DNA from 3 places in the Kitasatospora sp. NPDC096140 genome. Region 3 is predicted to be linked to each of the others. Evidence: riboswitches for the same ligand, from Rfam matches in the RefSeq annotation. Region 3 holds a riboswitch; each other region holds the start of a gene.

Region 1 (6,927 bases), on a different contig from region 3:
AGTCGACCTCGGAGGGCACCTGGTAGGCGTTGCCGCTCAGCCCGGCCAGGGCCGGCAGGGCGGCCACCGCGAGCAGGCCGGCCGCGCGGGCGGCGGCGTTGTTGACCCCGCTGGCGATGCCCGCGTGCCGGACCTCGACGGCGGCCAGCACCGTCGCCGTCAGCGGCGCCACCAGCAGGGTCATCCCGCAGCCCATCACCGTGACGGCGGGCAGCACGTCCGTCCAGTACGACGAGTCGGAGCCGATGCGGAGCATCAGCAGCACCCCGGCGGCGCAGATCAGGGGGCCGACGGTGAGCGGGATCCGCGGGCCGATCCGCTTGCCGAGCCGGCCGGCGCGCGCCGACAGCAGCAGCATCAGGATGGTGATCGGCACCAGCGCGAAGCCCGAGACCAGCGGTGAGAACCCGGCGACGATCTGCAGCTGCACCACCAGCAGGAAGAACACGCCGCTGAAGGCCGCGTACACGCAGAGGGTCACCAGGTTCACGGCGGTGAACAGCCGGGAGGAGAAGAGGCCGAGCGGCAGCATCGGTTCGGGCGCGCGGCGCTCGACGGTGACGAAGGCGACGCCGAGCACCACGCCGATCACGCCGCTGACCCAGACCGCGGGGGACACGCCCTCGCCGGCCGCGGTCAGCGCGTAGGTGATCGCGCCGAGCGCGAGCGCGGCGAGCACCGCGCCCAGCACGTCGAAGCGGCCGGTGGCGCTCTCGTCCCGGCTCTCCGGTACGGACCGGGTGGTGACCGCGATGACGGCGGCCGCGAGCGGCAGGTTCAGCAGGAAGATCCAGCGCCAGCCGGGGCCGTCCACCAGCCAGCCGCCGAGGAAGGGGCCGACCGCGGCCGACACCCCGCCGAGGCCGGACCACAGGCCGACCGCCGCCGAGCGGTCGTCAGGGTGGAAGACGGCCTGGAGCATGGCGAGCGAGCCGGGCGTGAGCAGGGCCCCGCCGATGCCCTGGACGGCGCGGGCGGCGATCAGCACCTGGATGTTCGGCGCGGCGGCGCAGGCCGCGGAGGCGACGGCGAACCAGACCACGCCGATCAGGAAGACCCGGCGTCTGCCGTACCGGTCGCCGAGCGCGCCGCCGAGCAGGATCAGGCCCGCCAGGGTGAGCAGATAGGCGTTCAGCGTCCATTGCAGGGACGCCAGGGAGGCGCCCAGGTCGGCGCCGATGCGGGGCAGGGCGACGTTCACCACGGTGCCGTCGAGCATCGCCATGCTGGATCCGAGCACCGTTGCCAGGAGTACCCAGCGACCCTGCGCGGTGCCCAGGCGCAGGGGGCCTGCTTCGGAGGTGGCCACGGCCCGATCCTGGCCCTGTGGGGCGTACGTGACAAGGCTCACCGGTGGGTGTGTTGGAGGCTGTCGGTGCGTGAGCGGACGACTGCGCAGCGCCGTCGTCGTCGGCGCAGGGTCGTGGATCAGTGGCACGGGGTGAATGGATTGTGTACACACGGTGCCGCGGATCATTCGGAGGGTGACCGGATCCCCGGGGGTCGTTGCGGATTCAAGAGATCGACATTGCTTCACCCGAACGGATGGGTTTTAGTTCAGCGACCGCCCGGCCAGCCCGGACGGATCCACCGGGTGGAACGCCGAGTCCTGCCGCTGCCCGGGTGGTTCGAACTGAACTCTGTACGGCAGGAGCGGGGGACCCACAGGTAAGTCGCCGGACCGGAGTTCGCGCCTCAGGGCGCGGGCGTCCAGGGCCGGCTTGGGGTGAAGCCGCGCATGCGGCCGGGCAACTCCAGCCCGAACCCGACAGCTCACCTCGCAGGCGTCGGAGAGGAAACTTCCATGCCTGCTCAGGCTCGTCGTATCGCCCTGCCCCGCGCCGCCCGCATCGGCATCGCCACCGCCGTCACCGGCGCCTCCTTCGCCCTCCCGCTCGTGACCGCGATCAGCGCCCAGGCCCACACCGCCCCGGCCGCCCCGGTCGCGCAGGCCGCCCCCGCCGCTGCCGCTGCTGTCGCCCCCGCCGCCGACGCCAAGCCGGCCGCGCAGGCCGCTCCGGCCGCCGCGCACGAGAGCTACCGCGTCGTCAGCGGTGACACCCTGTCCAAGATCGCCGACGTCAAGAACGTCGAGGGCGGCTGGCACGCGCTGTACGAGCAGAACCGCTCGGTCGTCGGCGCCAACCCGAACCTGATCTTCCCGGGCCAGCAGCTCACCATCGCCGGCCACGCCGCCGCGCCGTCCGCCGACGCCGCCCCGGCGAAGCCGGCCGCTCCGGCCAAGCCCGCCACGCCGGCCAAGCCGCAGGTCAAGGTCCAGGCCAAGACCGAGGCCGCGAAGCCGGCCGCCCCGGTGCAGACCCAGGTTCAGACCGCCGCTCCGGCCCCGGCCGTGACCGCCGCTCCGGTCGCCGCCACCGCCGGCTACGTCGCGCCGCTGGCCAACCCGGTCCTGGGCGAGGCCTACGGTGTCGCCGGCTCGATGTGGGCCTCCGGCCACCACACCGGCCAGGACTTCGTCTGCTCCACCGGTACCCCGCTGCGCGCCGTCGCCAACGGTGTCGTGGTCAAGGCCGGCAACGGCGGCGCCTACGGCAACGAGGTCGAGATCAAGCTCGCCGACGGCAAGTACGCGCAGTACGCGCACCTCTCGTCGATCGGCGTGAAGATCGGTCAGACCGTCACCGTCGGCCAGCAGCTCGGCCTCTCCGGCGCCACCGGCAACGTGACCGGCCCGCACCTGCACTTCGAGATCCGCACCACCCCGGAGTACGGCTCGGACATCAACCCGGTCACCTACCTGCGCGCGCACGGCGTCGCGCTCTGACCCTTCCGGGGTTTCAGGAACCACCGCTGCTGCGGAGCGAATCGATCCTCCGGGATGGTCATGTCGGGTGACCGCTCGACCGGGTGATCGCCGCACAGTGGACATGGGCGCGGGACACGCCCAGGCCGGCCCGGCTCGCGGGACACACCTCCCTCGCGAGCCGGGCCGGCCGCTGCCATTTCCGGGGCCGGTACGGCACGGGGGTTCGCTCCGGGGGCGGTCGGTGCGGCCGGACGGTGGGTCAACCCGGTCGGACGGTCCGCCTGCTGAACGCGCTGAAGGGGATCGGGAGTCAGCCGCGGTGGGCGGGCTGGCCGTACCGGGCGGCGGTCAGCAGGTCGTGCATCCGGTGGCCGAAGTCCTCGACGTCGCGGGCCGGTTCGGGGAAGACCAGGCGGACGTCGCGGTGCCCGTCGGGGTGGTCCAGGCGCAGCACCAGGCCGTGGCGGTCCAGGGCGAGCGGGCGGACGTCCGGGTTCCGGGCGAGCAGCACCGGGTCGAGCAGGCGGGTGAGGACGTCGAGCGCGTCGGCGTGGTCGTCGGCGAAGTGGGTGAGCATCGCGGCCTCGTGGCGGGCCATCGGGTCGGGGGTGGCGTGGGCGAGGTCGGCGGCGGTGACCGCGCCGGTGCCGTACGGGGTGGCGAGGACGGCGTGGGCGACGTCCACGCGCAGGTGGACGCTGAGGCCGTCGTCGGCGAGGTGGGCCAGCCGGAGCCGGCCGGCCAGGGTGAGGCGGGCGCGGACGCGGTCGCGGACGGCGACGGGGGAGACGTCGGTGACGTCGAGGACGACGGCGAGGCCGTCGGTGGCCCGGGCCGCGGCCGCGGTGAGCGGGGCGTCCAGTGGGGCGCGCAGTCGCAGGCGGGAGCCGTGGACGGAGACCGGGGTGTCCAGGTCGTGGTGCTCGCCCTGTGCGCGGACGGCGAGCGAGGAGGTCGTGCCGAGCAGGCTCAGGATCCGTTCGGCGGTGGTGGGCTCGGGGACCTCGGTGTCGCCGGTGGGCAGGCTCATGGACGGACCTCCAGTTGGTTAGGTGAGCCTAACCTAATGTTGCTGTCCGGGTGTGGCAAGCGCGCAGGGCCCGGACGCGCGGGAGGCGTCCGGGCCCTGCGGTGGGTGCGGTCGGGGGCGGGAGCGTCAGACGACGACGGCCTGGGCGTCGATCTCCACCAGCATCGGCTCCTGCGGGAGCTCGACGAAGACGGTGGTGCGGCAGGGCTTCACCCCGCCGGGCTTGACGTTCTCCTCGATGAACTCGGCGTAGACCTCGTTCATCAGCGGGAAGTCGGCGCGCTTGGTGAGGTAGACGCGGAACATCACCACGTCCTCGATCGTCGCGCCGCCGGCCTCGACGACGGCCTTGACGTTCTCCAGGGTGCGCCGGGTCTGCGCCTTCACGTCGCCGTGGTGGAGGTACTCGCCGGTCGCCGGGTCCTGCGGGCCCTGGCCGGAGACCTGCAGGATCGGACCCTTGCGGACGCCCTGGGAGAACGTCCAGGCCGGGGCGGGGGCGCCGTCGGTGCGGATCTCGACCTTCTCGGCGGGCTGGGTGTGCTCGGCGGCCTGGGCGGTCTCGGCGGGCTGGGGGCGCTCGGCGGGCATGGGGCTCCTTGGCGTGAAGTACGTGAAGTGCGAGAAGTGCGTCAGGTGACTGTCTGTCAGTTATGGTCGGGGCGGCCGCAGTCGGCCGAGACGGCGCGGGCGGTGGCGAGCAGGTGCGGGAGGAGGTCCAGCACCTGCTCGTACGGGAGGACGACGTCCGGGACGGAGATGGAGGCGGCGGCGACGACCCGGCCACTGGCGTCCCGGACGGGCGCAGCCACGCAGTTGATGAAGGACTCGTGCTCGGCGTGGTCCTGCGCCCAGCCCTGCGCGGCGACCTTCTCCAGCTCCGCGAGCAGCGCCTCGGGCGTGGTGAGGGTGCGTTCGGTGTGCGGGGTGAAGTCGATCCCGGCCACCACCCGGCGCCGCTCGGGCAGCGGGAGGTCGGCCAGCAGCACCTTGGAGACGGCGGCGCTGTGCAGCGCGGCGCGCAGGCCGATGCGGGAGTACATCCGGACCGGGTGGCGGGAGTCGAACTTGTCGATGTAGACCACCTCGCCGCCCTCGTACGCGGCCAGGTGCACGGTCTGGCCGGTGGCGGCGTTCAGCTCGGCCAGGTGCGGGGCGGCGATCCGGCGGATGCCGCGCTGCTCCAGGGCCAGGCCGGAGAGGGCGAAGAGGCCCGCGCCCAGGTGGTAGCGGTAGGCCGCGTCGCGATAGACGAATCGTTCCTCTTCGAGGCTCTGGAGCAGCCGGAGAACGGTCGTCTTGTGGACGCCGAGCACCTCGGCGAGCTGGTCGAGGGAACGTTCGCCCTCGCCGAGCTGGGCGAGGATGCGCAGGGCGCGGGTGACGGTCTGGCTCATCGTGCTCCGCTTCGAGGGCCGGGGTTGCTGCTCATTGTGCCCGGGTGCGGTCGGCGGGCGGGACGTGGTCGGTGAGGCCGGTGGGGCCGGCCGGATCGGTGGGGCCGGCCGGGCCGGTGAGGTGCGTGCGGCCGGTGGGCAGGGCAGGGCCGGTGATGCCGTCCGCGGTGACCCGGGTGGCGGCCCAGTCCGCGGGCGAGGCGTCGAGCAGCGCCGCCACCACGGCGGCGGGCGGCGGCTCGGCCTGGTCGCCGCGGGCGGTCAGGGCGCAGGCGGCGCTCAGGTGACCGAGCCGCAGGCGGCGGCGCTGGTCCAGGCCCCGGACGGTGCCGGCCAGGTAACCGGCCGCGAAGGCGTCGCCCGCGCCGGTGGCCTCGACCACCTGGACGGCGAGAGCCGGTTCGGTGACCGCCGTGCCGTCGCGCCCCAGGGCGGTGACGTGCCGGGCGGAGTCCTTGACGATGACGGTCGCGGGGGACGGGAAGCGACGGCGCAGCGCGGCCGGGTCGCCGGTGCCGAACGCGGCCTGCGCCTCGTCCGCGCCGAGCAGCAGCAGGTCGGCGGCGTCCAGCAGTGGGGGCAGCACGGCCGGGTCGCGGTCCCGCCACAGCGACGGGCGCCAGTTGAGGTCGAAGCTGACCAGCCCCCGGCCCCCGCCCGGCCGGGCCCCCGTGGTGTGGCGGCGCTCGACGACGAGGGCGCGCAGCAAAGCGAGGCAGTCGTCGGAGAGCGCGGCGGTGATGCCGGACAGGTGCAGCAGTCGGGCGTCGGCCAGCAGCCGGGCGGCGTCCGGGTCGGCGAGCAGTGCGGGGGACAGTGCGGCGGCCGCGGAACCGCGCCGGTGGTAGTGCAGCCGACTGCGCCCGGGGCCGAGGTCGTGGTCGTGGCCGGTGGAGCCGCCGACTTCCTTGAAGTAGAGGCCGGTCGGGCGGTGCGGGTCGACCGCGACCGCCGAGACGTCCACGCCGCGGGCGGCGAGCTCGGCCAGCAGTCGCCGGCCGAAGCCGTCGGCGCCGACCCGGCTGATCCAGGCGGTCGGCACGCCTAGTGCGGCCAGCACGCCGGCCGTGTTGGACTCGGCGCCGCCGACGGAGAGCCGGAAGGTCTCCACCGACTCCAGCGGGCCGGGGCGGTCCGGGAGCAGGACGGCCATCGACTCGCCCACGCACACGGCCGTCGGAGGAGGGCCCGGGCGGGCCGGGCCCGGGGTGTCCTGTCGCGGCATGTGCGGGGCTCCTCGTCTGTGGCCGTTGCGTCGAGAGCGGGCCCACTCCGTCGATCGACCGTCCGCCTGGTCGGGTGCGGGCCTGGTCCGTTGAGCGTGAGTCAGTTCCGTTGACCGTGATCCGGCGCCGATGCTAGAACCGTGCTGCCAGCATGCGCAACCCTCGTTGCACATGTTGCAACCTGGCGGATGGAGGAGGAGCGTGCAGCAGACCTTCGCAAGCAGCGGCACCGGGCCGGGCATCGCCCGCGACGCGGTGGCGGCGCTGGCCGACGAGCCGCTGGACCGGCGGTTCAAGGCCGCTCCGCCGGACTCCCACCCGGACCGGCGGCCGGGAGCCGCCACCCGGGGCCGCACCGTGCGGGAGTGGCTGGCCGGCGGCCCGACCCTCTCCTCGTTCGGCACCCCGCTGCTCACCCTCGACGGCGCCGCACTCGCGCACAACGTCCGCACCATGGCCGACTGGTGCGCCAAGGCGGGCGTCGCGCTCGCCCCGCACGGCAAG
Region 2 (6,927 bases), on a different contig from region 3:
GCTGGGAGTGGGAAGTCGGTGGGACCGACTTCCGGTGGGCTCCTATGGGGTTCGGCATCCTGGCCTTATCGCAGCCCCTGCCGATCGCGCTCACCTATCGACCCCCACCTCACCCCGTGGCCCTCGCGGGCGGGGCATAGGAGGTCGGTGGGGTGATTCTTCTCCGCCCTCAACCCTCACCCCACTCCTGGCCCGCGACCGCGGGCCAGGAGTGGGAAGTCGGCGGGGCCGACTTCCTATGGGCCTCTTCCCTGCTCTCCTGCCGCCTGGCGTCGCTGATCGGAAGTGGGAAGTCGGCTGGGCCGATCTCTGATGCGGTGCGGGGACTTCGTCGTCCGGCTCGTGCGCTGCCTCCGCCGATCCCGCTCCACGTCGCCGGCTGGCCGGAGGGGGAAGTCGGCGGGGCCGACTTCTGGCGCTGGGGCCTCTCGCTGCGGGCAGCTTCGACCGTCCCGCGTTCAAGACCGCTGGGGGCTGCGTGGGGGATGAGGCCAGCTCCGGCGGACGCAGCGTGCGCAGGAAGTCGGCGGGGCCGACTTCTCGTGCGAGGGTGGTCGGTGCCCGCACCCCGCCGGGCACCTCTCGTCCACGAGCGGATCGTGTCCACCGGGGTCGTCCGGACTCCACGCCTTGCCAACCCCGAGCCCGCCTTGTGGCCGGCGGTCTCGGTTCCGACCGGTGGGTGCCGCGTCCCGTAGGGCGCTGCCTGCGCCGCTCCGGCGGTACGCCTGGGTGTGGGAGTCCGGTGGGCTGGGTTCCGTTGTCGGGCTGCGCGGGGCCGCCTCGGGGTGTCGTTGCCATGGAGGGGGGAGCACAGGGGCCCGGCTCCGCCGTTCGACCGTCGGGCTGGTCGACTCCGGTGGGCGGGGTGTGTCGCCCCGCGCCTACCCGGGTCGCCGGGAGGGGTGGGGTGGGTGGGGCGAGGGCCGCAGGTGGCCGCGGTGGGCGGGTAGGTTCGGGGTGTGACGACGAATGTTCCCGGTGCCAAGTTGATTCTGCTGACCACGACCCACCGGGTGGCCCCCGGGTTGCTGGCGTGGCCGGCGTGGGAGGCGTTGCGGGCGGCGGGGCGGGTGCTGGTGGCGGACGAGGGGCATCCGCAGGTGGCGGCGGTCCGGCAGGCCGGGGTCGCGGTGGAGGTGGTGGCGCCCGGTTCGGCGCCCGCGTTGGCGCGGTTGTTGACCGAGCAGCCCGCCGGGGCCGGGGCGACGGTGTGGCTGGGCAGTCCGGACGGGGATCCGGGGCTGACGGACGCGCTCGCGCGGCTCGCGGTGGAGCGGGCCGGTGAGGTGCCGGAGATCGAGGTGCTGCCGGGTTCGTACGACCTGCCGGGGGCGCGGCTGCTGGACCTGGTGACGGTGATGGACCGGCTCCGCTCGCCGGGCGGCTGTCCGTGGGACGCCGAGCAGACGCACGAGAGCCTGGTGAAGTACCTGGTCGAGGAGGCGTACGAGCTGGTCGAGGCGATCGAGGAGGGGGACCGCGACACGCTGCGCGAGGAGCTGGGGGACGTCCTGCTCCAGGTGTTCTTCCACTCCCGGATCGCCGAGGAGCACCCGACCGGGGCCTTCTCGATCGACGACGTGGCGGGGGACATCGTCGAGAAGCTGATGTACCGGCACCCGCACGTGTTCGGGGACGTCGAGGCCGGGGGCGCCGCCGAGGTGGAGGCGAACTGGGAGCAGCTGAAGGCCGCGGAGAAGGCGGACCGCGAGTCGGTGCTGGACGGCGTGCCGGCCGGGCTGCCCTCGCTGGCGTACGCGGCGAAGCTGGTGTCGCGGGTGCGCCGGTCGGGCTTCTCCGGGGTGCCGGACGAGCCGTACGAGTTGCCGGCCGAGCTGACCGCGGGGTCGGCGGGCCGGCTGCTGCTCGCGGTGGCGCAGCGGGCGCACGACGCCGGGGTGGACGTGGACGCGGCGCTGCGCTCGGCCGCGCGCGGTTACCGGGACGCGGTGCGCGCGGCCGAGGGCCTCAAGCCGGACGGGGAGTAGGCGCTCAGGCCGCCGTGGCGGTGCTCTCCACCGGGCGCCGCTGCGGCGGGACGAGTTCGCCGATGGCTTCGCCGACGAGGACGACGAGTTCGGCGAGGCGTTCCAGGTCGAGGTGGTCGGGCAGTTCGGCGAGGGAGACGATCCGCTCGCCGTCCGGGCCGGCGACGGCGAACAGGTCGATCGGCCCGAGGTGCTTCTCCGCGGTGTCGACGAGGGCGGCGACGTCGCTGGGGCGGCGGATGTCGCCGGAGACGCCGACGACGGGGCAGCCCGGCCGGTCGAGTTCGGCGGCGAGGTCCTCGGCGATGCCGACGTGCTGGTCGGCGATCAGCATTCCGGCGGCGCCGGCCGCGGAGAACCGGCGGGCGAGGTCGGCGCCCGACCCGCCGTCGAGTACCGCGATGACGACGACTGACCCGCTGACCCGCATGGTCTGCTCCTCCCTGTGGGCGACACCGCACCGGCGCCCACGCGTACTGCGGAGGATCGTAGGCACGACCTGACCCTCCGCAACAGGGATTACCCCTCAGGTGACCAGGCTCACGCCCGCCGTCCGGCCAAGAGCTGTCCAAGAGCTGTCCACGGACCGTCCACGGGTCGTCCACGGAGTGTTGGGGCGCCCGTCGTACGCCGTTGTCACGGGGGTCGCGAGCCGTCGGCGGAGGGGGGAGCGCACCCAGCGGATACGGTCGACCCATGCCAGCTCAGCCCGACCCCGCCCGGCCCGCAGCCACCGCGTCCGACGCCACCCCGCCCGCAGATCCCGCCCGGCCCGCAGCGACCCCGTCGGACGCCGCCGCTCCGCAGCCCGAGGCCACCGCTCCGCAGCCCGACGCCGCCGCTCCGCAGCCCGAGGGCGAGGTTCCGCAGCCCGAGGCCACCGCGCCGCAGCCCGAGGCCGCCGCTCCGCAGCTGTTCACCTGGGAGTTCGCCGCCGATCCGTACCCCGCCTACGCCTGGCTGCGCGAGCACGCCCCGGTGCACCGCACCAAGCTGCCGAGCGGTGTCGAGGCCTGGCTGGTGACCAGGTACGCGGACGCCCGGCAGGCGCTCGCGGACGCCCGGCTGTCGAAGAACCCGGCGCACCACAGCGAGCAGGCGCACCGCACCGGCCGGGTGGGCATTCCGGGGGAGCGGCAGGCGGACCTGATGACGCACCTGCTGAACATCGACCCGCCGGACCACACCCGGCTGCGCCGCCTGGTGTCGAAGGCGTTCACCCCGCGCCGGGTGGCCGAGTTCGAGCCGCGGGTGCAGCAGCTCACCGACCGGCTGATCGACGGCTTCGCGCAGCGCGGCTCGGCGGACCTGATCCACGAGTTCGCCTTCCCGCTCCCCATCTACGCGATCTGCGACATGCTGGGCGTGCCGGCCGAGGACCAGGACGACTTCCGCGACTGGGCCGGGATGATGATCCGGCACGGCGGCGGCCAACGCGGCGGCGTGGGGCGGGCGGTGAAGCGGATGCGGGCGTACCTGCTGGAGCTGATCCACCGCAAGCGGGCGGACCTCGGGGACGACCTGATCTCGGGCCTGATCCGCGCGAGCGACCACGGTGAGCACCTGACCGAGAACGAGGCCGCGGCGATGGCCTTCATCCTCCTCTTCGCGGGTTTCGAGACGACCGTGAACCTGATCGGCAACGGGACGTACGCGCTGCTGCGCAACCCGGGCCAGCGCCGGCTGCTGCAGGAGTCGGTGGCGCGCGGGGAGAGCGCGCTGCTGGAGACGGGCATCGAGGAACTCCTGCGCTACGACGGGCCGGTGGAGCTGGCGACCTGGCGGTTCGCGACGCGTCCGGTGACCATCGGCGGGGTGGACATCCCGGTCGGCGATCCGGTGCTGGTGGTGCTGGCCGCCGCGGACCGCGATCCGGCCCGGTTCGCGGACGAGAACACCCTGGACCTGGCCCGGACGGACAATCCGCACCTGGGGTTCGGGCACGGCATCCACTACTGCATCGGTGCTCCGCTGGCCCGTTTGGAGGGGCGTGCCGCACTGGCCACGCTGCTTTCCCGGCTGCCCGATCTGCAGCTCGCGGAAAGCCCGGAGAATCTGCGCTGGCGGGGCGGTCTGATCATGCGTGGCCTGCGGGAACTCCCGGTCGAATTCACTCCGGAGAGCCGCTCCCCGCATACGCCGCCGCACGCTCCTTCCGCGCCCCCGGCGAACTGACGCGAGGTGGCGGAACGCCGGGCGGCGTGCTGACGGAACGTCGCCCGGCGGGCTTCCGGCGGGGTGTGAAAACCCATCAATGCCGACATAGTGGCGCCGTTGGTAGGCGATCGGACACGTGCCGTAATTTCTGTGTGATATCCGGGATATGAGCTTGTGATCGGTCTGAAGATCTGTCTACTCTCCCTGGAGTTCGCAGCTGCGGACCTCGTGCGCGGAACGCCGAATCCTGCCCGCCGCGTCACGGGAAACCGACCAGAACCCTGGGCAGGGGCGGGGGAACCAGGTTTGTTGCCGTCCCCACGGCTTGGGGTGAAGCCGCCCGAGCGGAATCGTTTCCGCTTACGGCGGCCGGGCCACCTCCCGGTCCGAACCCGACAGCTCACCTCGCAGGCGTGCGGAGAGGGACCTCTTCATGCTGTTCGTTGGAACCGGCCGTCACCGTCGTCGCACCCAGACCGAGAAGGCCATCGCCGTCGCCGGTGTGGCCGGCGTCGGACTCGCGATGCCGCTCCTCACCGCCACCGGCGCCTCCGCCGCCCCGGTCTCCACCTGGGACGCCGTCGCCCAGTGCGAGAGCGGCGGCAACTGGAGCATCAACACCGGCAACGGCTACTACGGCGGCCTGCAGTTCACCTCCAGCACCTGGAAGGCGTACGGCGGCACCTCGTACGCGGCGCAGGCCAACCAGGCCAGCAAGGCGCAGCAGATCTCGATCGCCGAGAAGGTGCTCGCCTCGCAGGGCCCCGGCGCCTGGCCGGTCTGCTCCGTCAAGGCCGGCCTGACCAAGGGCGGTGCCCCGGCGTCCGTCGACACCTCCTCGGACTCCAAGCCGCAGTCGGCCCCGCAGCAGCAGACGCCCAAGCGGCAGGCCCAGAAGCCGGCCGAGAAGCCGGTCCAGAAGCCCGCCGAGAAGCCGGCCGCGAAGCCCGTCCAGAAGCAGGCCCCGAAGCACGCCGCCCCCGTGCAGGCCGAGAAGCCCGTCGACCAGTCGGCGCAGCAGTACGTCCCCAAGCACGCGGCCCCGCGCCCCGCGCAGCCGGCCCCGGCCGCGCAGACCGGCCACGACTACACCGTCCACGCCGGTGACACGCTGTCGACCATCGCCGCCACCCAGGGCGTGTCCGGCGGCTGGCACGCGCTGTACGAGCAGAACCGCTCCACCGTCGGCGGCGACCCGGACCTGATCCTGCCCGGCCAGGTGCTGCACCTCGGCTGAGCCGACGTGTCCCTGGCGGCACCCGCGACACGCGTGACGGGGGGTCGGTCCGGCCGGCCCCCTTCGTCCGCATTCGCCCGCTCCGGTGGGACAAGCTGGGACAAGCAGGTGAACTACCGGTGGGTAGCGGGGCCACACGCTGAGACGGGACCGAGGCCGACGTGGCCTGGAGAGCCCGGGCGGTTAGGCTCTGGTCCGTAACGACTCCGCAATCGTCCCGCCGACAGCGCCACCGTCAGTGGGACCCTGCTTCCGCAAGGAGATGCCTCGTGCCGTCCATCGATGTCGTCGTAGCCCGTGAGATCCTCGACTCCCGCGGCAACCCCACGGTCGAGGTCGAGGTCGGCCTCGACGACGGCAGCACGGGTCGTGCCGCTGTCCCGTCGGGTGCCTCGACCGGTGCCTTCGAGGCCCTGGAGCTGCGCGACGGCGACAAGAACCGCTACTTCGGCAAGGGCGTGGAGAAGGCCGTCCTCGCCGTCATCGAGCAGATCGGCCCGGAGCTGGTCGGCTACGACGCCACCGAGCAGCGCCTGATCGACCAGGCCATGCTGGACCTGGACGCCACCCCGGACAAGTCCTCGCTCGGCGCCAACGCCATCCTGGGCGTCTCGCTGGCCGTCGCGCACGCCGCCTCCGAGGCCAGCGACCTGCCGCTGTTCCGCTACCTGGGCGGCCCGAACGCGCACGTCCTGCCGGTCCCGATGATGAACATCCTCAACGGCGGCTCGCACGCGGACTCCAACGTCGACATCCAGGAGTTCATGATCGCCCCGATCGGCGCGGAGTCCTTCTCCGAGGCCGTCCGCTGGGGCGTCGAGGTCTACCACACCCTCAAGGGCGTGCTGAAGGAGCGCGGGCTGTCCACCGGCCTGGGCGACGAGGGCGGCTTCGCGCCGAACCTGGACAGCAACCGCGAGGCCCTGGACCTGATCACCGAGGCCATCCAGAAGGCGGGCTACGTGCCCGGCCGTGACGTCGCGCTGGCCCTGGACGTCGCCGCCTCCGAGTTCTACCAGGACGGCGCCTACCAGTTCGAGGGCAAGGCCCTCTCGGCCGCCGAGCTCATCGAGTACTACGCCGAGCTGGTCGCCGCCTACCCGCTGGTCTCCATCGAGGACCCGCTGGACGAGTCGGACTGGGACGGCTGGAAGGCCATGACCGTCAAGCTGGGCGACAAGGTCCAGCTGGTCGGCGACGACCTGTTCGTCACCAACCCGGCCCGCCTGGGCAAGGGCATCGAGACCGGCACCGCCAACGCGCTGCTGGTGAAGGTGAACCAGATCGGCTCGCTGACCGAGACCCTGGACGCCGTCGAGCTGGCCCAGCGCAACGGGTACCGCTGCATGATGTCGCACCGCTCCGGCGAGACCGAGGACGTCACCATCGCCGACCTGGCCGTCGCCACCAACTGCGGCCAGATCAAGACCGGTGCCCCGGCCCGCTCCGAGCGCGTCGCCAAGTACAACCAGCTGCTGCGCATCGAGGAGATCCTCGACGACGCCGCCGAGTACGCCGGCCGCGGCGCCTTCCCGCGCTTCA
Region 3 (6,927 bases):
GTCAGGCGGTCCGCGGTGCCGTCTGCGGTCGCGCGGTCCAGGGTCTTCTTCAGGCCGTCCTCGTCGACGTCGACGGCGACGACCTTCCCGCCCTCGGCGAGGATCCGGTGCACGGTCGCCTGGCCGATGCCCGAGCCGCCGCCGGTGATCAGGACGTTCCGTCCGCTGAAGCGCTCCATGGTGGTACTCCGTTCGTTCGTGGTCTCTCGACCTCAAGAGACACGGTACGCCCAAGTGGCACGTCGTGCCAACAAGTCTCGAAGTGCCATGAGGGCGTGATGCGCCACAGTGGCACTCGGCCGCGTAGGCTGACCCCGTGACCGGACGCCCGACCCTGAACCAGCGCCGCCGTGACGCCACCCGGCTGGAGATCGCCCGCACCGCTGCCGCACTGTTCGCCGACAAAGGGGCGGAGGCCACCACCGCCGAGGAGATCGCCCTCGCCGCGGGCATCTCGCTGCGCACCTTCTACCGATACTTCTCCGTCAAGGAGGACGCCGTCGCCCCGCTGCTCGCCGCGGGCGGACGGCAGTGGGTCGAGCAACTCGCCGAGAGCTCGGCCGACCTGCCGCTGCGTCAGGCGCTGGAGAGTGCGGCGGTCGCTTCGCTGACGCCGGCCGACGAAGCGGGCGCCGAGATGATGCAGTGGACCCGCAGTCTGCTCCGCGACCCGCGCCTGGAAGGCACCTGGCAGCGCGTCCACGCCGACTCGGAGGTGCGCCTGCGGGCCGTCCTCGCCGAGCGCTGTCCGGAGGGCACCGATCCGCTGGAGATCCGGCTGGCCGCCGCCGCCGCGACCGCGGCGATCCGGGTGGCGCTGGAGCAGTGGGCCTCCTCCGACGCCCCCGCCACCGGCCCCGGGTCCCCGCACGACCTGGGCGCGCGGTGCATGCGCGAGCTCACGGCGGGGCTGCGGCTCTGGGAGCGGGTGTCCTGAGCCCGCGCGGGTCCCGACGCGGGGCGGGCGGGGGAGTGTCGCCAGATGGGTTTCAGATGACAGATAACAGATTTCGAAATCTGTCATCTGTCATCCGTTGTCTGTCGCCTGAAACCTGAAGTCCGGCCGTTCCCCGCAACCTCCCAGCCGTCATCAGACTTCTCCCAGCTGCCGCTAGGGTTGGTGATCGCGCCCCGGCGGGGGAACCGGGGTGACCTCCTCGGATGTCCCCAGCGGAGGGGACTGGAGTTCGAGGCGTGGGAGCAAGCAGGACATGGGTCTGACGAGCCACAAGATGTTGGCGCTGACCGTATTGATAGCCGTCGTGGTGATGGGGGGCACGGTCTGGCTGTGGCCGAGACTGGCCAGGAAGACCTGGCAGGCGGTGATCGGCCGGATCGGCGCACTCCTCGTCACCCAGCTCGCGGTGCTCTCGGCCCTGGGCCTGGTGGCGAACAACTACTTCGCCTTCTACAGCAGTTGGGACGACCTGCTCGGCACCGGCGACACCGGCCCGGTGGTGATCCACAACAAGGCGGACGCCTCCGGGCGCCTCCTGGTGGAGACGATCGGCCACGCCTCGGTCAAGGGCGGTGGCGCGATGGGCCGTGAGCCCGGCCAGTCGGGAGAGATCCGCAAGGTCCGGATCGACGGCGCGGTCAGCCGGCTGTCGACCGAGGGCTACGTCTACCTGCCCCCGCAGTACTTCCAGCCGGAGTACGCGCACAAGCAGTTCCCGGCCGTCATCGTCAGCACCGGATTCCCAGGAATCGCCGAGAACCTGATCACTCGGTTCAACTACCCGGGCGCGGCGCTCAAGCTGCTGCAGGAGGGCCGGATGCAGCCGACCGTCATGGTCCTGATGCGTCCCTCGCCCGCGCTGCCGCAGGACACCGAGTGCGAGGACATCCCGAACGGCCCGCAGTCCGACACGTACTTCACCAAGGACGTGCCCGCGGCGATCCAGGCCAGCTTCCGGGTCTCCTCGGACCCGCAGGCCTGGGCCTTCATGGGCAACTCGACCGGCGGCTACTGCGCGCTCAAGTTGGCCATGCGCCACCCGGACGTCTTCCCGACGGCAGTCGCCCTCTCGGCCTACTACGACGCCGCCGACGACCCGACCACCGGTGACCTCTTCGGCGGCAGCAAGCAGCGCCGCGACGAGGCCAACCTGATCTGGCGGCTGAAGAACCTGCCCCAGCCGAACGTGTCCCTGCTGCTGGCCGGGACCAAGAAGGGCGACGGCGACTACCGGCGGGAGACCGAGGCCTTCGTCGACGCCGCGCGGAGCCCGATGAACGTCTCGTACAGCATGTTGGAGAACGGCGGCCACAACTTCGAGACCTGGAGCGCACTGCTGCCGTCCTCGCTGGAGTGGCTGTCCCAGCACCTCAGGGTCCCGAACCCGACCGCCTGAGGACCGTCCGAACGACCGAACCCCCCGGGGCCTGAACGCAGGGCCCGGGGGGTTCGGTCGTCCCGCGGTTCAGGCCACGCGCTCCAGCGTTCCGGTGTGCAGCTGCCCGACCCGTCCGCCCTCGCCCTCGAAGGTCCAGAAGGCCCGGACCGTCAGCTCGTTGAGGTCCATCACGTGGCTGACGGTGATCCCGCTCTGCTCCGTCCAGCTGACGAAGTAGATCTCCGGCGCGACCTCGGCGACGTGCAGCCGCACGTCCTCCCACTGGCCCGCGGACTCGCCGAGGCCCTCCCAGCGCAGCCGCGTGCCGTCGGCCGAGTAGGTGTTGCGGAAGGCCGCGCCGTTGTCGGCCCGGAAGACGTAGGTACGGCCGGCGAAGGCGGGCAGGGACGCGGTCATGGTGGGGCGGCTCCTCGTTTCCGGTGTGGTGGTGTTGTGCACTGCGTAAGATGTCGGACCTCCAATTTATCCGACCGGGTGTACACGGTCATCGCTTTGCCACGGTACGGATCGCCACAGCGCTGCTCACCGGGTGTGCGACCGGCACATGGGCACCCGTCGCGCACCGGTCCTACCGTCCGGCCATGAGACGCACCCCCACGGCCGGTACCGGCGCGAGACACGCCCGCGTGAGACGTACCCCCACCACGCTCACCGCCGTCCTACTGGCCCTCGCCGCCCTCCTCCTCGGCACCTCCGCCCCCGCCTCCGCCCGAGCTGGGACCGCCTCCGCCCGAGCGGGGACCGCCACCGCCGCCCTCACCCTGGAAGCCGCCTTCCCCGCCCCCGGCAACGGCTGGGCCAAGGTCGAGCGCTACCTCGACACCACCCCCGGCTTCCGCACCGAGCAGTTCCCGTCCGACGGCCGCGGCGACCAGGACGGAGCCCGCCGGACGTACTTCGGCACCGGTGAGCCCTCCTCCGGCCGCTTCCTGCTCTACTCCGCCACCGGCTGGGACACCGGCAGCCGGGCCACGCCCGTCCTGCTGGTCCACGGCGCCAACGACAACGCCGACCGCGCCTGGGCGAACCCGGGGGAGAGCGGCACCTGCGGCGCCGCGACCTGCCCGTCCACCGGCCTCGCCCAGTACCTCGCCGGCACCGGCCACCGGGTCTTCGCCATCGGCTTCGCCCACAAGCACGGTGACAACCTGCTCCAGGCGCAGGCCGTCGGCGACGCGATCGCGCTGATCCGGGCCCGCCTCGGGGCCCCGCAGGTCGACGTGGTCGCCTGGAGCAAGGGCGAGGTCGCCGCCAGGGCGTACGTGTCCTCGGTGCGGCCGTCCTGGGGGCGGGCGTACGCGGGCGACGTGCGCCGTCTGGTCACCCTCGGCGGGCCGAACGGCGGGCTCGACTACGTCTACGCCCACGGCTGGTCGTTCGACCTGGCGACGTGGCCGGCCTGCGGCGGCACCGCCAACGCACCGTCCCCGCACCTGTACATGACCTGCTACGGCACGTACACCGCGCAACCCTGCCTCGGCGTGCTGCCGGCCGGCGGGTACGACTGCTACCCGGGCCAGCGCCAGCTGCTCGCCCGCTGGGACGGCAGGTACGGAGTGGACGGCAGCGCCCAGGACTGGTGGACCACCTACTACGGCGGCCAGGGGTTCTACACCTCCGGCCAGGGCATCCAGGCGGCGATCGACGCGGGCTCCCTGATCGCCCCGCTCCAGCAGGCCGGGATCCCGGCCGCGGTGCGCACCTACCTGCTGGCCGGCGGGTCGGCGGACATCCCGGGCGTGCTCAACGAGAACCGCGGGCCCAGTGACGGCATCGTGTTCACGGCGAGCGCCCTGGACACCACCGGCATCGCGACGGTCGGCGGCACCCGGCTGCTGAGCGGCCTCGACCACCTGGAGCTCGGGTGGGCGCCGGAGGCCGAGAGCCAGGTGGACGCCTGGCTCGGCTGAACGCCCGGCCGGAACGCGCAACCGGAACGCGCAACCGGAACGCCCGGCCGGACACCCGCAGAGCCACCCCGCCGGGCATCGTTCCAGGCCACGTGAACTGATCAACTCGGCCGCCACACAGCGTCGTTGATCGACGCCACTGTGAGCTGCGCGACAACCCGTCCGCCGGAGTTGTCCGTTCACGTACGGCCTGCCTAGCCTGCAACGGTCGTCCGCCCCTGGCGGACCCCGCCGCCGGGACGCCGAGTCCCGTCCACCCGTCGGCGGGTCACCGAGCACCACAGCGGACGGGAGCGGGGAAACCAAGGTCGGCGCCCGGCCCGTGCGCTCGCGCGTACGGGTCGAGGCTAGGGGTGAAGCCGCTCCACAGGCGGCCGGGCAACTGCAGCCCGAACCCGACAGCTAACCTCGCAGGCGTCGCAGAGGTCACCTCATGCCCAAGCCTGCTGCCCGGCGCCGTGCACCGCGTCACGCCCGCCCCTCCCACCGCGGCCGCAACGCCGCCTTCGCCGCCACCGGGGCGCTCGCCATCAGCGGCGCCGGCCTGCTCGGCGTGCCGTCCGTCACCGGTGCCCAGGCGGCCACCGCGCCGACCGTCACCCAGGACCGGCTCGCCCCCGCCACCATGGTCGCGGGCAAGGCCGCCACCGCCTCGCTCGGCCTGCACTCCTCGGCCTGCTTCACCGCCAAGACCGTGGGCGTGGGCGTCCGCGACGCGCGCGGCACCAACCTCGACTTCCCCGGCAACGCCTCCAACGTGCATATCTGCCCGAGCGGCGTGAACTTCACCAGCGGCGCGCGCACCCTGCCGGCCGGGACGTACACCGAGTTCGGATTCTGGCAGGACCTCGGCGGCGTCTGGCACAACCTGCCCTCGCAGCAGCTGGTGGTCTCGGCCACCGCCACCCCGGCCCCGGCCCCGACGGCCACCCCGACCCCGGCGCCGACCCCCACGCAGACCCCGAGCGCCACGCCGACCCCGAGCGCCACCGCGACCCCCGCGCCGAGCCCCAGCGCCACGGCGAGCGCGACCACCCCCGCGCCGTCCTCCCCGGTCGCCGGCAAGTCGCTGACCTGGTCCGACGAGTTCAACAGCGCCATCTCCTGGGGCCAGCGCTGGGTCGGCGACAAGAGCACCGCCTACAAGTACGGGAACCACAACCCGGACGACAACAAGCTGGACTGGCTGAACAAGAACAACGTCAGCGTCGCGAACGGGGTCGCCACCTTCACCGCCACCTCCGGCGGCCCGGCCCTGGAGAACGGCAAGCAGTCCTGGAACACCGGCTTCCTGACCACCGAGGGCTCCGGCGAGGGCTTCCAGGTCAAGACCGGCGACTACGCCGAGACCCGGGTCAAGCTGCCCGCCGGCACCGGCGCCTGGCCCGCCCTGTGGACCTGGAAGAACGGCAACGGCGAGGTCGACTCCTTCGAGTACCACCCCGACAACCCGAACCTGCTGGAGCTGACCAACCACGTCAACCCCGGCAACGCGAAGTACTACACCGACGCGAGCGCCGTCGCGAAGGACCAGTGGGTGACCATCGGCACCTACTACGGCGCCAACTCGGTGGACTGGTACGTCAACGGCGCGAAGGTCTTCTCGGACGGCAAGGGCGTCGGCGCCAACTGGTCGGCGTACCTGATCCTCAACCTCTCGGTGTGCGCGGGCCAGTACCACCCCGCGCCGCAGGGGACCGCTCCGATCACCATGGCCGCCGACTACGTCCGCGTCTACCGGTAGTCGGGTAGGGCGTCCCACCGGTCACCGGAAGCCGGCAGCCGCTCGCCGGCGGCCGGTGACCGGTGGGTCGACGTGGTTCAGGAGCCGTCGGCCGGCTCGGCGACCGTGATGTCGAACGGCTGCCGGTGGCTGCTCTCGTCCTGGTCGTCCGCGCTGCGCACCGCGACCCAGCCGCCGCTCAGGGTTCCCACGGGCAGGTCGGGGTCCAGCCGGACCGGGACGAGGGCGGTCGCGCTGCGCCCCTCCTTCAGCCCGGGGCCGAAGACGCAGCGCACCCGGTGGCCGCCCTGGAACACCTCGCAGTCCTCGGGGAAGAACGGGCCCACCGGGGTCACACCCGGCGGCAGGGTGACCACGACCGTGAACGGGGAGGCGGTGGTCTCCGGGCCACGGTTGGCGACGAAGGCGTGGATCGTCGTGGTGCCGTCGGGCGCTGCCGCCTCCGGGTCGAGCCGGACCACCTGCAGGCGGGAGTGGGACGGCTGGGCGACCAGGGCCGGCAGCGTCGACACCGCGGGGCCGGCGGACCCGCCCGGTGCGCCCGGTGCGCCCGGCGCGACGGGCACGACGGGCACGACCGGCGCCTTCGGCGTGACGACGTCCACTGCCGGGCGTGGCTCAGGCCGACGCAGTGCCCAGGACGGGCCGGTGGCCAGCACCGTCGCCGCGCAGCTCGCCGTCACGACCGCGACCAGCCCGACCCGGCCGAACCCCCCGACCCTCGCGCCGCGCCGCGGGTCCGCGCCACCCCGTACATCCCGGTGTCTCATCCCGGTCACCCTGCTCTCGTGCTCCGGCGGCCGGCACCGTCGCGGGCCGCGTCGGCACCAGGGTGGCCGAGCCGCTGCCGTGACCTGGCGCGACCCGACCCGCCCCGCCCGCCGTGCGCTCGAACGGAGGACGCCGGCCCGTCGGC

Evidence for each region. A riboswitch is a leader RNA that binds a small molecule or an ion and turns the genes downstream of it on or off. The one in region 3 is predicted to bind cyclic di-AMP.
Region 1: it holds a riboswitch for cyclic di-AMP, as region 3 does, so the genes downstream of both, ABT048_RS30635 (peptidoglycan DD-metalloendopeptidase family protein) here and ABT048_RS38200 (hypothetical protein) in region 3, are expected to answer to the same signal.
Region 2: it holds a riboswitch for cyclic di-AMP, as region 3 does, so the genes downstream of both, ABT048_RS37800 (transglycosylase family protein) here and ABT048_RS38200 (hypothetical protein) in region 3, are expected to answer to the same signal.

The regions. Positions count from the first base shown of each region.
Region 1 covers NZ_JBEOUW010000036.1:73,608-80,534, reverse strand. Annotated here, with positions in the region: gene ABT048_RS30640 (MFS transporter) at 1-1,309, opposite strand, end outside; cyclic di-AMP (ydaO/yuaA leader) riboswitch at 1,622-1,802, shown strand; gene ABT048_RS30635 (peptidoglycan DD-metalloendopeptidase family protein) at 1,805-2,788, shown strand; gene ABT048_RS30630 (DUF2470 domain-containing protein) at 3,081-3,800, opposite strand; gene ABT048_RS30625 (RidA family protein) at 3,927-4,391, opposite strand; gene ABT048_RS30620 (IclR family transcriptional regulator) at 4,448-5,197, opposite strand; gene ABT048_RS30615 (sugar kinase) at 5,229-6,422, opposite strand; gene ABT048_RS30610 (type III PLP-dependent enzyme domain-containing protein) at 6,625-6,927, shown strand, end outside.
Region 2 covers NZ_JBEOUW010000060.1:33,436-40,362, forward strand. Annotated here, with positions in the region: gene ABT048_RS37785 (nucleoside triphosphate pyrophosphohydrolase) at 963-1,991, shown strand; gene ABT048_RS37790 (SDR family NAD(P)-dependent oxidoreductase) at 1,996-2,421, opposite strand; gene ABT048_RS37795 (cytochrome P450 family protein) at 2,688-4,166, shown strand; cyclic di-AMP (ydaO/yuaA leader) riboswitch at 4,410-4,576, shown strand; gene ABT048_RS37800 (transglycosylase family protein) at 4,582-5,385, shown strand; gene eno (phosphopyruvate hydratase) at 5,655-6,927, shown strand, end outside.
Region 3 covers NZ_JBEOUW010000062.1:33,325-40,251, forward strand. Annotated here, with positions in the region: gene ABT048_RS38175 (SDR family NAD(P)-dependent oxidoreductase) at 1-179, opposite strand, end outside; gene ABT048_RS38180 (TetR family transcriptional regulator) at 317-937, shown strand; gene ABT048_RS38185 (alpha/beta hydrolase) at 1,212-2,354, shown strand; gene ABT048_RS38190 (phenolic acid decarboxylase) at 2,424-2,753, opposite strand; gene ABT048_RS38195 (esterase/lipase family protein) at 2,984-4,267, shown strand; cyclic di-AMP (ydaO/yuaA leader) riboswitch at 4,570-4,699, shown strand; gene ABT048_RS38200 (hypothetical protein) at 4,701-6,011, shown strand; gene ABT048_RS38205 (hypothetical protein) at 6,089-6,781, opposite strand.